One region of the Paeniglutamicibacter sp. ORCA_105 genome, then DNA from elsewhere that is predicted to be linked to it. Evidence: riboswitches for the same ligand, from Rfam matches in the RefSeq annotation. Region 1 holds a riboswitch; each other region holds the start of a gene.
The links. A riboswitch is a leader RNA that binds a small molecule or an ion and turns the genes downstream of it on or off. The one in region 1 is predicted to bind S-adenosylmethionine.
Positions count from the first base shown of each region.

Region 1 (4,709 bases):
CACCCGCCGCGCGGCGTCGACGAGGTCCGGGGGCAAGGCCTTCAAGGTAGCGTCGATCTTCTGCGCGGTCCATGGCCCCCGAAAGGAAAACGGCGGTGCCAGCAGGGTGGCCAACGGCCGGACATCGACGGCAGCTAGTTCCTCGAGCACCGAGCGCAGGCGCACGACATCACCGGTGTGTGGTGGGTGCGCGGCACCCGGGACATAGCGCTGGATGACGGCGGAGAAATCCTTTCCCTGCCACACCTGGCTCAAGGCGGTGGGCAACTGGAAACTGAACGTGCCCGACAGCGCCTGAACCAGGTCCACCCGTCGTTGCATGTCCGCGGCGGCCTCGGCGGTGCGACTCATCCGCATGACCGCCTGGTCGCGGGCCACCAGCACGAGGTGGAATTGTCCGCCCTCATCGACTCGTGCTGCCTTCCAATCCGGGCCCGGGAAAAGGGCGTTGGCCAGTTCGTATTCGTGGGGCAGCGCTTCTCGGGTCACCCCAACCATCCTGGCATGTCAACGGGTGTGTGGGTACACAGGATCAACACGTAGGATCGAACGCATGGGTTTGGAAGCGTCGGGAAACACCCGGTTCGGCGAAGTGTTGGGGAGATCGATGACTGACGCCGCTACGCGCCGTGGACTGAAGATCGAGCTGCTCATTGTCCTGGGTCTGTCCCTGGGCCGATCGGGTATCTATGCCATCGTGAACCTCATCGACAAGATGACTCGGGCGCCCCTGGGCTCACAGACGACGTCGCTGAACAACCCACTGAACCAACGCCAGTACTTCGACCTGACTTACCAGCTGCTGGACATCTTTTTTGCCCTGGTGCCGGTGATGCTGGTGTTCTACCTGCTCTGGAGGATTCCCGGAGGCAACCCGTTTGGCAGGCTGGGCTTTGACCTGACGCGGCCGGTACGCGACCTGGGCTGGGGAATCGGACTGTTCCTGGCCATGGGCATCGGAACCCTGGGCGTCTATGCGTTGGGACGTGCGCTCGGCTTGACCACGATCATCGTGCCGGCAGCCCTGGACGATTATTGGTGGACGGTCCCGATTCTGGTCTTCTCCGCGATCCGCCACGGCATCCTGGAAGAAGTCATCGTCGTCGGGTACCTCTTTGAGCGCCTCGGGCGACTGGGCTGGGGCAAATGGCAAATCATTTGCGCCAGTGCCGTGCTTCGGGGCAGCTACCACCTGTACCAAGGCATTGGCCCCTTCATCGGGAACATCGCCATGGGTGTGGTTTTCGGCTACGTGTATTCCAGGAAGGGCAGGGTCATGCCGCTGGTCATCGCCCACGCGTTCCTGGACGTTGCGGGATTCGTCGGTTATGCGCTGGTGGGTACAGCAATCGGGTTGGGTTCCTAAAGCACGGTTTGATCACTTTTCGCCGATGACTTTTGGTTTCCGGCCGGATCGATAGGCTCGAGGAAATCAGGCCCACCGGCATCCCTCGCGCCCCGCTTGGTGTGGCGCCGAAACCGTCGGCGGAGCAGACCAGGAATTAAGCAGTGCGGGGGTGTCCGGATCACCTCCGGACACCCCCGCATTGCTAGTGCTTCCCATGACTGCTTTGTTACAGCGTGATGGGACCCGTGGGAGTCTCAAAGGTCACCGAAAGGATTCCCGGCGTCCCGTTCGGCGCCTGCCAATCGACAACAACGTCGCCAACGGGCAACTGCTCGGGTTGTCCGAGCCAGTCGGCGACACGTTCGCTGGAGCCGGCGATGCAGATTGAGGAAATTTTCCCCACAGGATCCAGGGCCTTCGAGGGGTGCAGATCCTCGGTGCCCTCATCCCAGCGAAGCATGTAGGGAACCTGCGGGTCCGCAATCAGGCCGTTGATGCCGATCTGGCGCCAGGTCAGTTCCCGTCCATCGGGGAATTTCCGGTTTCCCGGTACCGAGCCGCGGCCCAGGCGTGCCTCGGCTGGAGCCAAGTCGTCAACAGCGACGCACCACCCCATCCAGCCACCCCCGAGTTCGGAGCGGGCGCGAACGGCCTGGCCAAACGGCGCCTTGTCAGACGACGGGTGGTTGAGTACTTCGACAACTTCCAGGTACTGGTTGTTCTTCAGCGGGAAGATGACATTGCGCGTACCAAAACGTGGGTGCACACCGCCCTTTACTGATTCGAGTCCAAGAACCGCGCCGATCCGAGCGGCAGTTGCCGCGAGACCGTCGGGTCCACAAGCGTAAGTTACATGGTCCAACCTCATCATGTGCCCATCATGGCACTTTGTGATCTGGCTCTCGACTTAGGTTCACCTAACTTGCGTTTCAGTTGGTTGTTTTAAACGTCTGCGGCTAGTGCGATTGCCGTCAACTTGTCACAATTTGAGATGTGGTTGCGAACATGTGAAGCCCTGGGCCAGACTTATTGACAAGGTCATGAGTTTCAGCAGAAAGCCCCGGCTTGCTGAACGGCAACCCTCCGCCGCGGTGGGGTGCCCCGGGTGAAGACCAGGCCCCACGTCAAAATGACGTGGGACAAGCGCGGGAATGCCCCCAGCCAGGACACGGCCACCGCCGGAGTCGGCTTCGGGCATACCCCTAGAATCCTTGAAGGGGAAGAGATGTCTAACAACTGGTCCTTTGAAACCCGCCAGATCCACGTGGGGCAGGAGCCCGACTCCGCAACCGGTGCCCGAGCACTGCCCATCTACCAGACGTCGTCATTCGTGTTCCCGAGCGCCGAAAGTGCCGCTGCACGTTTTGCGCTGGCCGAGCTCGAACCGATCTACACGCGTATCGGCAATCCCACGCAGGACGCCGTCGAGCAGCGCATCGCCAGCCTCGAAGGAGGAGTTGGCGCACTGCTGTTGGCCTCGGGACAAGCTGCCACCACGTATTCGATCCTGAACCTTGCCGAGGCCGGCGACCACATCGTGGCCAGCCCGAGCCTCTACGGCGGAACCCAAAACCTGTTCAAGCACTCGCTGCGCAAGCTGGGCATCGAAGTCACCTTTGTTTCGGACCCGGATGACCTGGAAGGCTGGCGATCAGCCGTCCAGCCCAACACCAAGGCGTTCTTCGGCGAAGTGGTTTCCAACCCGCGCCAGGACGTGCTGGACATCGAAGCGGTTTCCGCCATTGCGCATGAGGCAGGTGTGCCGTTGATCGTTGACAACACCTTGGCCACGCCGTTCCTGATTCGCCCGATCGAGTGGGGAGCCGACATCGTGGTCCACTCCGCCACCAAGTACCTGGGTGGACACGGAACGGCAATCGCCGGTGTCATCGTTGACTCGGGCAATTTCGACTTTGCCGCCGACCCGCAGAAGTACCCCGGCTTCAACACCCCCGACGAGTCGTACAACGGCATGGTCTTCGCCCGGGACCTCGGCGTCAACGGTGCACTAGGTGCCAACCTTGCCTACGTCCTCAAGGCACGCGTGCAACTGCTGCGCGACCTCGGGTCGGCAGTTTCCCCGTTCAATGCATTCCTGATTGCCCAGGGGCTGGAAACGCTGTCGCTGCGCATGGAGCGCCACGTCTCCAACGCCGTGGAAGTTGCACAATGGCTGGAGGCACAACCACAGGTGCAGCGCGTCCACTACGCGGGGATCGAATCCAGCGCGTGGTTCGAGCGCGGGCGCAAGTATGGCCCCAAGGGCATTGGCGCCATTGTTTCGTTCGAGATTTCCGGCGGGAGCGAGGCGGGCCAGGGCTTCGTCGACGCGCTGACGCTTCACTCCCATGTCGCCAACCTCGGCGACGTGCGTTCGCTGGTTATCCACCCGGCGTCGACGACCCACGCGCAGCTCACCGAGGAGGAGCAGGTTGCCGCAGGCGTGTCCCCGGGACTTGTCCGCTTGAGCGTCGGCATTGAGAATATTGCCGACATCATCGCCGACCTGAAGGTTGGCTTCGAATCAGTGGCCGCGTCGGCCGATGTTGAATTTCAGGGTACCCGGTGAGTGTGGAGACAAACGTGGTCCTTTATGACGCAGAAACGGCAGCGGCGTTGGACTACGCCCCCGACGGCATCCTGCAGCACCTGCACACCGGTGCCTATACGTTTGAGACCGGTGCGACGCTGCCGGAAATCGTACTGGGATACGAGACCTGGGGCACGCTGAATGCCGATGCCTCCAACGCCGTCCTCATCGCCCATGCACTGACAGGGGATAGCCATGTCGCCCGTGGCGCCTCGACGGAACCCGGCTGGTGGGACGGCTTTGTGGGACCGGGCAAAACGGTGGACACCGATAAATACTTCGTGGTTGCAGCCAACATGGTCGGCGGTTGCTCCGGCAGCACCGGCCCGGCCAGCCTTGACCCGGACGGGGTCCCCTGGGGATCACGGTTCCCGTTCACGACCATCAAGGATTCGGTGCGGCTGGAGGCACGCCTGGCCGACGAGCTGGGGATCACTGCGTGGCACACGGTGCTGGGTGGATCCATGGGCGGTGCCCGTGCCCTGGAATGGGCCGTCGAATTCCCCGAACGCGTCAGGAACTGCGTGGTGGTGGCGGCTGCGGCCGAGTCCTCGGCCGAGCAGATCGCCTTCGCACAGGCGCAGACCGCCGCCATCAGGTTGGACCCGGAGTTCGCCGGCGGCGATTACTACGCCAACGAGCTCATTCCGTCGGCCGGGTTGGGGATTGCCCGGCGGATTGCCCACATCACCTACCGGACAGCGACGGAACTTGACGTTCGGTTCGGGCGGACGCCGCAGGGCGACGAACTGCCCGTCTCAAGCCCCGGTC
Region 1 is NZ_JBIXLM010000015.1:34,551-39,259, reverse strand. It holds gene ACIPUB_RS09440 (phosphotransferase family protein) at 1-489, opposite strand, end outside; gene ACIPUB_RS09435 (CPBP family intramembrane glutamic endopeptidase) at 608-1,366, shown strand; gene ACIPUB_RS09430 (VOC family protein) at 1,575-2,219, opposite strand; SAM riboswitch class IV at 2,385-2,500, shown strand; gene ACIPUB_RS09425 (bifunctional o-acetylhomoserine/o-acetylserine sulfhydrylase) at 2,574-3,917, shown strand; gene ACIPUB_RS09420 (homoserine O-acetyltransferase) at 3,920-4,709, shown strand, end outside.

Region 2 (4,709 bases), on a different contig from region 1:
CGCCCGGAGCGGGTCGATCCCCACGCACCTTCATGCCGTTTGACGCCTTCGGTCTTCGCTCACGGGCCGGTCCTGCGGTTACTGCCCTGCGGTGTCCGGTCCCGCGATGTTGACCATCCAATCGACGCCGAATTTGTCGGTGAGCATGCCGAACCAGTCGCCCCATGGCGCCTCGGCAAGCTGTTCGCCGATCTTGGCCCCGTCGCTGAGCTTTTCCCAGTAGCCGGTCATTTCTTCCTTGTCGTCACCGCTAAGTGTGACGGATATGGCGGTTCCGCCCTTCCACTCCATGGAGGCGGGCGTATCCGCGGCCATCAGGTTCATTCCATTGGGTGCCCGCAGGTGTCCATGCATGACCTTGTTGTCGTCTTCGGGATCGCCGGTCTTCGCGAAATCGAAGTCCGCGAAAGGACGCAGATCCAATTCACCGCCAAATACCGACTGGTAGAACTCCAGCGCGGGACGCGCGGTGTCACGGAAGCTGATGTACGGGTTGAGGATCGTGCCCATGGTGTTCTCCATCGTTTGGCGGGGTTCAACAACTAGCAATTCTGCCCGTCACGATGGGTTCCGGGAACCCCCTCGGACCGAGTTCTTTTAGTGGTCGTGCGGAGCGCTTCTCCTGACGGGGACGGCCCTCCCTTAGTCAGGAATGCGGCAGCGGCGAACAGTGGTTTTCCACACCTGCGTTTCTGCCGCCACTGGCCATGGATGCGGTGCCAGCGTACGAAGGTCGAACGTACCGTCGCGAAGATGTCGAAACGACGGATCGCCACTAAAATGAATCCCATGACTTCACCGTTCCCCGATTCCCGGCCCGACCCGGGACCGGCAGCCGACTCCGGAACCTTTGATCCACTGATCGAGGACGTGGAAAAAGAATTCTCGATCATGGTCGTCAAGGCGCGCCAGGCCATTCGCAAGCGCGCCGCCGCCATCCATCCGGAACTCCAGCCGCTGGGCTACAAGGTACTCTCCATCCTGGCGCGCGAGCACGCACAGCAGCAGATCATCTTGGCCGAGGAACTGCAGGTGGACAAGGCCACCATGAGCCGGATGATCAAGTGGCTCGAAGCCAAGGAACTGGTCACCCGCGTCCCGGATCCGAACGATGGCCGGGCCATGCTGGTCAGCATCACCGACACCGCACGTGTCGGATACCTGGCTTCCAGTGCAGCGTCCCGCCAATTGCTCCGGAACCGGCTCATCTCCTGGGACCCCGAGGAAATCAAGCGCTTCGCCGACCTGCTATCGAAGCTGAACGCCAACGACGCCTCGCAACGCGAAAGCTGATCCCCCGCACCAACAAACCATCGGCTCCGGTCCCTCACTTGCCAGGGCCGGAGCCGATGGCGTCGGCAGGCACATGTGCTCCGCCGGCATGCCCCGCTCTGTGGGCTCCGGGGTCCTTCGCCAATGCCGCTTCCCGAGTTGGCGTGCGGCGACGCACCGATCGTCCAAGCTTCAGAATCGTCCCAAGCGGCCACAACGGGTTCTTCGCCGCACAGCCTCAAACGGGACCAACGATTCGCCGCAGTGGGAAATTAGCTGGGCCGGACAGGCACTTGTTCGACGAAACGACCGATTCACCGTGAAGATTTGTTAAGGTCTCTCTTTGCGCAGCCACCGCGGAATCGGCAAGACTCGTCAACAGAATCACGAGTTCCAATCATTCACGGCCCTGGCCGATTGGATCGCAACCCCCTTCGTCATAGCGGGGTGCGCCAGGTGAAGATTCGACGCCGACCAATCGGATCGGCGTAAGTATGGCGTTGCGCAAGGCATGCGCCAGCTACGAAAGGATCGTTTCCCATGTCCGAAACCCTGATCGACAGCACCCTGGATTCCATTCGCGCCGAAAAGCTCACCGCGGCCGGCACCGCATGGGGCGAGCGCATTGCCGCCAACCCGGCCAACGCGGAACTGACCTTCAAGGCCAGCGGCGTGTCCACCGGTTCGGTGGCCAGCGAAATCACGGTCGGCAAGCACCGCTTCATTGTCGACGAGCCCGAGGGGCTGGCCGGTGACGACGCGGCCGCCAGCCCGGTCGAGTTCGCGCTCGGCGCGTTGATTTCCTGCCAAGTCGTGGTCTACCGCCTCTACGCACACCAGCTGGGCATCAAGATCGACTCTCTGGAAATCAATGCAGAGGCAGACCTGGATGTGCGAGGTCTCTTCGGCATCGAGGAAACCGTCCGCCCGGGCTTCGGCGAGGTGCGCCTGACGGTCAAGATCGACGGCCCGGAGACGCGCGAACGCTACGAGGAGCTTCAGGCAACCGTCGATGCCCGGTGCCCGGTGCTGGATATCTTCAGCAACCCCACGCCAGTCAGCGTGGAACTGGTCACTGCCGGCTAGCTCCGCCATGAACCGACCGTGGGTTGGTGCCGTTCGAGGGGACAGGCACCGGCCCACGGTTTTTTGTTTCCCGGGACCTACGCGCTTCGGCAAAAACTACTCGCCGTAGTCGGTGTCCTTGTAGGGGATGCCGGCCTTGTCGTAGGTGGTCCAGATCCCCACCTGGCGTCCGCGATCCAGGCTCCCGGAACGCATCAGCGTGCCGTCAATCCTGAACCATTCCCAATCCCCATGGATTTCCCCCGCCAGGGTGAACCCGCGCGCCCATAGGCTGCCGTCCTTGTGCAGCTTCTCAAAGGGTTTTAGTTCAAGGGCCTTCTCCGCGTCGCTACCGGTCATGGATTCATGCTGCCATAGGTGGCCCGGGGCGGCGAGGACATGTCGCTGCGGCATGGCAAGCCACGTTGACAACCCTTGGACTGCGCCCTACCGGTGGGTAGGATCAGCCGCATGTGTCCCCGCCGGTTCACGTGGACGTGGACACCTCAACCCGTCACTCTTCTTGAGGGAGAACCAACGTGTCCGAGAAACGTCCCTTGCGGCGCAATGCATTGGCCGCTGCCGCAGCATTAACACTGCTGGCCTCGGCTGCCATCGCCGGCCCGGCGCCGGCCCAGCCCGCCGACCCGAATTCACACGGCCAGGGCAACAAGCAGGACAACAAGCCAACAACCACCATCGAATTGGTGGGCATCAACGACTTCCACGGCCGCATCGAGGCCAACGACGCCGAGGCCGGGGCCGCCGTGCTCGCCGGTGCCGTGAAGGATTACAAGGAAAGAAACCGCAACACGCTCTTTGTCTCGGCCGGCGACAACATCGGCGCCTCCACGTTCACCTCGTTCTCGCAGCAGGACAACCCCACCATCGACGCACTGGTCGCAGCCGGACTGGATGCCTCAGCGGTCGGAAACCATGAATTCGACCGGGGTTTCACCGACCTGGTCGACCGGGTCATCCCGCGCTACGGGAACGGCGACGCGAAGGTCGGCGCAGACTACGCGCTGGGTGCCAACGTGTACCTGAAGGGAACCAAGACCCCGGCGCTGAAAGAGTATTCCCTGAAGAAACTCAACGGCGTGACCGTCGGCCTGATCGGCACCGTGACCGACCAAACCGCGTCACTGGTGACCCCTGCAGGCATTTTCGGTCTCGACTTCGGTGACCAGCTCGAGGCCGCCAACCGGGTCGCCGGGCAGTTGACCGACGGCGAGGACTCCAATGGCGAGGCCGATGTACTGGTACTGCTGACCCACGAGGGCTCCTCCAGCAGCAACTGCGCCTCAATCGGTACCGAGGACACCTCCTACGGCGACCTGCTCCGCGGCGCATCCCCCGAGATCGATGCCATCTTGTCCGGCCACACCCATGTCGGGTACTCCTGCGCCTACCCGGTGGATGGTTGGGCGCCTGGCTTCCAACGCCCGGTGCTGCAGGCGCACCAATACGGGACCACGCTGGACACCCTGAAACTCACCGTGTCCAAGGAGCACAAAGAGGTCACCGGAAGCGAGGGCGGGCTGATCTCGCTGACCACCATTGCCTCGGACGGCACTACCGTACCGCGCTTCGAGGCGGTTCCCGAGGCCACCAGGATCGTTGAGGTGGCCAGCGCAGAGGCCGAGGTCGTGGGTGCCCAGAAGATCGGAAACATCAGCGCCAGCATCCTCCGCGGCGGCTCCAACGGCTCGGACCGCGGCGTCGAATCCACGCTGGGCAACCTGGTGGCGGACGTGCACCTCTGGGCGACCTCCAACAAGGACTTCGGAGGCATCCCCGCACAGATCGCGTTCATGAACCCCGGCGGATTGCGCGCCGATATGCTCTTTGGGACCGACGGCACCGTCACCTACAAGGACGCGGCTTCGGTCCAGCCCTTTGGCAACACGTTGTTCACCATGGACCTGACCGGCGTACAAATCAAGTCGGTGCTCGAGGAACAGTGGCAACCCGAGGGCTCCAGCCGTCCAAAACTGCACCTGGGCATCTCCGAGGGCTTCAGCTACACCTATGACCCGAATGCGGGGCGCGGCGCGCACATCTCCTCGATGAGTTACCAGGGAGAACCGGTCGCCGACGACGCGGTCTTCCGCATTGTCACCAACTCGTTCCTGGCTTCGGGTGGAGACAACTTCTTCACTTTCGCCGAGGGAACCAACGTGGCCGATTCGGGCCAGATCGATTTGGTGGCTGGCATCGAATATTTTCAGTCCCACCCGTTGGTGGATCCGGCGCCGTTGGGTCGGGCACAAATCGCCCGGTAGACCGGGCCACCCAAGCGACCTTCCGCCTCAAAGGTGGAAGGTCGCTGTTGCATGTTGCGATTACCGCTCTGACATCCGGACTTCATT
Region 2 is NZ_JBIXLM010000037.1:36,614-41,322, reverse strand. It holds gene ACIPUB_RS16095 (VOC family protein) at 79-510, opposite strand; gene ACIPUB_RS16090 (MarR family winged helix-turn-helix transcriptional regulator) at 790-1,293, shown strand; SAM riboswitch class IV at 1,655-1,773, shown strand; gene ACIPUB_RS16085 (OsmC family protein) at 1,813-2,358, shown strand; gene ACIPUB_RS16080 (hypothetical protein) at 2,455-2,697, opposite strand; gene ACIPUB_RS16075 (bifunctional metallophosphatase/5'-nucleotidase) at 2,877-4,622, shown strand.
Region 2: another riboswitch for S-adenosylmethionine. It lies ahead of ACIPUB_RS16085 (OsmC family protein); the one in region 1 lies ahead of ACIPUB_RS09425 (bifunctional o-acetylhomoserine/o-acetylserine sulfhydrylase).

Region 3 (4,709 bases), on a different contig from region 1:
CCGGCATCGGCGTCCAGACGATCATCACCTACTTCGTGGTCTACACCCTGGGCCTGCTCATCGGCCAGGACATCTGGCAGCGCGTGTTCACCGCCAAGACGCCGAAGGTGGCCCGCTGGGGCGGAACCACCGCCGGCATCTACTGCGTGCTCTACGGGGCAGCCGGCGCCATCATCGGCATGGCCGCCAAGGTCGCCTTGCCGGAGATCATTGGCGCTGACACCAACAAGGACGTGGTCTACGCGGAGGTCGCCACGCAGCTGCTGCCCGTCGCCATCGGCGGACTGGTACTGGCGGCCGCGGTCGCAGCCATGATGTCCACCGCCTCCGGCGCGCTGATTGCCGCCGCAACCGTGGCCCGCACCGACGTCACCCCGTTCGTGGCCAGCTGGTTCGGCAGGAACGTGAAGGTGAACACCAACGAAAACCCGGAGCACGATGTGCGCGCCAACCGCATCTGGGTGCTGCTGCTGGGCATTGTCTCGATCGTGCTGGCCATCATGGTCTCCGACGTGGTCGCGGCACTGACCATTGCCTACGACATCCTCGTGGGCGGCCTGCTGGTGGCCATCATCGGCGGGCTGGTCTGGAAGCGCGGGAACGGGCTGGGGGCCGCCGCCTCCATGGCCGCCGGAACCATCGTCACCTTGGGCACCATGATCGTCCTGGAAATCAAGGCCGAACAGCGCTTCGACGGCATCTACGCCAACGAGCCAATCTACTTCGGATTGATCGCCTCGGCACTGACCTTCGTCGTGGTCTCCCTGATCACGCGACCCACCTCCGCGGCGGTCATCACCCGCTGGAACGCCCGGGTCGCCGGCCAGGCGGAAGCCGAAGGCGCGGAACTCAACGAGGTCGCCGGCCGTTAGCAGCGGAACCCGCCCCGGAAAATCCAGGGTGAGGGAGCCCGTCCTCGCGCACCAATCGCGGCGACGGGTTCCCTTTTTGCCGATACTCCCCCCTTCCCAGCCACGCCCCGGCACTCCTAGGCTGGGCCGCATGGATAATCTCAAGGACCACCTCACCACGTACCTGGACAGCACGCGCGAAGCCATGCTCTGGAAGGTCGAGGGCCTCAGCGAGCAGGAAATGACCCGCCCCATGGTCGGGACGGGCACCAACCTCCTGGGCCTGATCCAGCATCTGGCCACCGTCGAGTACGGCTACTTTGTCGAATGCCTCGGGTTCACGGTCGACGATGAACGCCACGACGCGCTGATGGCCGATCCGGAAGTCAGCGCCGACATGTGGGTGCCCGCCGATATCCCCTGCTCCGAGATCCTCGATTTTTACCGCCGCGCCATCGCCGCAGCAAACCACAACATCGCAGCCCTCCCCCTGGATGCACCGGCCACGGTTTCCTGGTGGGTGCCGGAGAAACGCGACACCACGCTCGGGCGCCTGCTGCTGCACATGAACGTGGAGACCGCACGCCATGCGGGCCATGCCGACATCGTGCGGGAGCTCATCGACGGTTCCACCGGGATGCGCCGGGACAACACCAACATTCCTCCCTACGACCCCGCTGCCTGGACGCAATTGCACGCAAATATCCTGCGGGCCTCCGAATCGCGGTAAAGTGGTTCCAGCTTCACGAGATGCGGCGCCAAGCTCCGACTGGCCGCGCACCAACCCCAGGTTCATGGGTGGTTCGGATGAAGAAGCGGCCGCGGACCACTTGGTCCCGGCAAGAGCTGACGAAAGGCTTTCGCCCCCACATGGCACCTTCCATCCCCGTTCTGCCCCTGCTCGATGTCCACCGCTCAGTTGTCGAGCTGCGCCTGTCGGGTTCCTGGCACAGCTACCACGTTGCCGACGCACCTGCACTGGCCGCGGCCCTGGCCAATGCCGTCGGCTCGCCGCGCTTCGACGCCCTCGCGAGGGAGCTGTCGGTGTGCATCCCCCGGGCCGGAAAGCCCGGCGGACAAGCGTTGTTTTTTAGTCTCAACGAATTTTCACTTGTCCTGCCAACGGCTACACTCGTGGGTTGAAGGGGAGTAGTTCCCAGACCCGCCGGCACGGCGGGACAGCGGTGCGTCGACATACTGGTTACAGCGTTGTAACCCGGCAATCCACCCGGGGCCACGGGCAATCCAGCCCGGCCCGGGCGAACGAGACCTTCGGTCCACACATTGGTGGCCCGAGGCTCAACGTACCCAAAAAGAAATCCTGCTGGGCCTCCCCATCGCATGGCCTCCCGAGGCCGTGAACGCCCACATGAGGATGAGAGCATGACGCAACAAGCGCCGACCCCCACTCACGCCCAGATCAAGCGCTGGCGCCAGTACCTGGCCGACGAAATCGCCGAGGGCGCGGTCTACCGCGAACTGGCCAACAAGCGCCAGGGTGAGGAACGCGCAGTCCTGCTGGGACTGGCAGCCGCCGAAACCCGACACGAGGAACACTGGCGTTCGCTGCTGGGCGAGAACGCCGACAAGCGTACCCGGCCCTCGATCCGGCGCACCATGCTCCGCTTCCTGGCCCGGCACTTCGGCTCGGTCTTCGTCCTGGCCCTGGCCCAGCGCGCCGAGGGCAACTCCCCCTATGCCGCAGACACCGATGCCAGCCGCCAGATGGCCGCCGACGAACTCGTCCACGAGGAGGTCGTGCGCGGTCTGGCCACCCGCGGCCGCAACCGGCTTTCGGGCAACTTCCGGGCGGCGGTCTTCGGCGCCAACGACGGCCTGGTGTCCAACCTGGCCCTGGTCATGGGCATCGGCGCCACGGGCGTGGCAACGTCCTTCGTGCTCTTCTCCGGCATTGCCGGGCTGCTGGCCGGCGCCCTGTCGATGGCCGCGGGCGAATACGTCTCGGTGCGTTCCCAGCGCGAGCTGCTCTCGGCTTCCAAGCCCACGGAGGTGACGCTGGCCGCGGCGCCGGACCTCGATCTGGATGCCAACGAGCTGGTATTGGTCTACAAGGCCCGCGGCATGAGTGACGAGGACGCAGCGCACCGGGCCGCCGAACGCATGGGCATCTACTCCTGCGATTGCAACCCCTCCACGTCGCTCCGGTCCGAGCTCACGGTTGCCGCCGATAGCCGGGAACACGAGGAAATCGGCTCCGCCATGGGTGCGGCTTCCGCGTCCTTCTGCTTCTTTGCCTCCGGGGCGGTCATCCCGATCCTGCCGTTCATTTTCGGCATGGGCGGCACCCCCGCGATCCTGCTCTCCGCCGTGCTGGTGGGCATCGCCCTGCTGGCCACCGGCGGCGTGGTCGGCTTGCTTTCCGGCGCATCCCCGGCCAAGCGCGGACTGCGCCAGCTGGCGATCGGCCTGGGCGCCGCAGCGGTCACCTACGTCCTCGGCCTGCTCTTCGGCAGCTCCGTGGCTTAGCGGCACCACTGCAGGGACACCGGCACGTGCCGCACTTCGAGGGATCGGGGATTCGGCGGCATGCTTTCCTCGCTGTGCACGAACGGGATGGCACTCGCCGGGAACGTAGGCGTCCACGATGTTACTAGAACATATTTTCTCATATTCATGTAAATATATTCCAATTATCGGTGACTGGTTCTAAAATTGAAGTATGGCAACGACGTCATCGAGCGGTACCCCTTCTGACGGCACCGCCGGTGGTGCCGTCAGGGACCTGGGCTACGATGCGCTACTGAACGACGGGGCGGACATGGACGCACTGGTTGCCGAACACTTGGCCCGCACCGGCACCGACGGGATCCTGTCCCTGGCCGCCGCGGTGAACGGAGCGCCGGTACTGACAGGAACCCATGAGGCGGTGACCGCCGTCGGCGCACTGGAAACCTTGAAATGCGCCGCCACGGCGAAGCAGGCCGACCACAGCGTCGCCTACCAGGACTCCTTGGTCGCTGATCGACAGCGCGCCGGGGTCAGGGAGAAGAACCCTTCTTGGGGCTCCAGCGGAGACGTTGCCCTGATGCTGCATTTGTCCCCGAAAAGCGGAACCAAACGCACCAACGACTTCCGGCTACTTGCCGAAGACCTGCCACACTGCCACCAGGGGCTGCGCCGCGGCATCATGACCTGGGACCAGGCGCACGTGGTTATCAGCGGCACCCGGAACCTCAAGATCGAAAACCGGAGAATGATCGACGAGCTGCTGTGGGAGGACACCCACACCTGCTTCGAGGCCGGGACTGCGTCGCTGCGTGAGCTGGTCAACTACTGGGCCCTCGTCCTTGAACCTGAAACCGCCGAACAGGAGGAAGAAGACGCCACTGAGAAGCGGTATGTCAGCGGCTACCAGGTGAACGAAAACACCGTGCGGATCGTCGGCGACTTCCCACTGGACCAGGGCGTTCCCATCCTGCAGGTCCTCACCCGCGAAATGGAACGCCCCCGGGAGCCCGGGGACGCCCGCACCAACGCCCAGGTCGCGGCAGACACGGTCTTCGAGGCGATCACCGACACCAAGGCCACCGGCTCCAGGCCGGTGGAGCTGTTGCTGCTGATGGACCCGGAAAGCCTCACCGGCGTCAGTGATGAACCGGCACTGATCCCGGGCCACGGATACATCAGCGCCACCAGGGCCCGGTCACTGGTGGCCGGCGACCCGGAGCACCCACTGAACACCTGGTACCGGCGCCTCTATGCAGTCCCGGACACCGGCAAACTGGTCGCGATGGACTCGACGGCCCGCAGCTTCTCCGGAAACCTCAAGCGCTTCATCACCCTCCGCGACCAACGCTGCCGCACCCCTCACTGCAACGGCCGCATCGAGGAACTCGA
Region 3 is NZ_JBIXLM010000018.1:17,913-22,621, forward strand. It holds gene ACIPUB_RS10605 (sodium:solute symporter) at 1-872, shown strand, start outside; gene ACIPUB_RS10610 (DinB family protein) at 1,003-1,581, shown strand; SAM riboswitch class IV at 1,593-1,703, shown strand; gene ACIPUB_RS10615 (hypothetical protein) at 1,722-1,994, shown strand; gene ACIPUB_RS10620 (VIT1/CCC1 transporter family protein) at 2,235-3,338, shown strand; gene ACIPUB_RS10625 (DUF222 domain-containing protein) at 3,532-4,709, shown strand, end outside.
Region 3: another riboswitch for S-adenosylmethionine. It lies ahead of ACIPUB_RS10615 (hypothetical protein); the one in region 1 lies ahead of ACIPUB_RS09425 (bifunctional o-acetylhomoserine/o-acetylserine sulfhydrylase).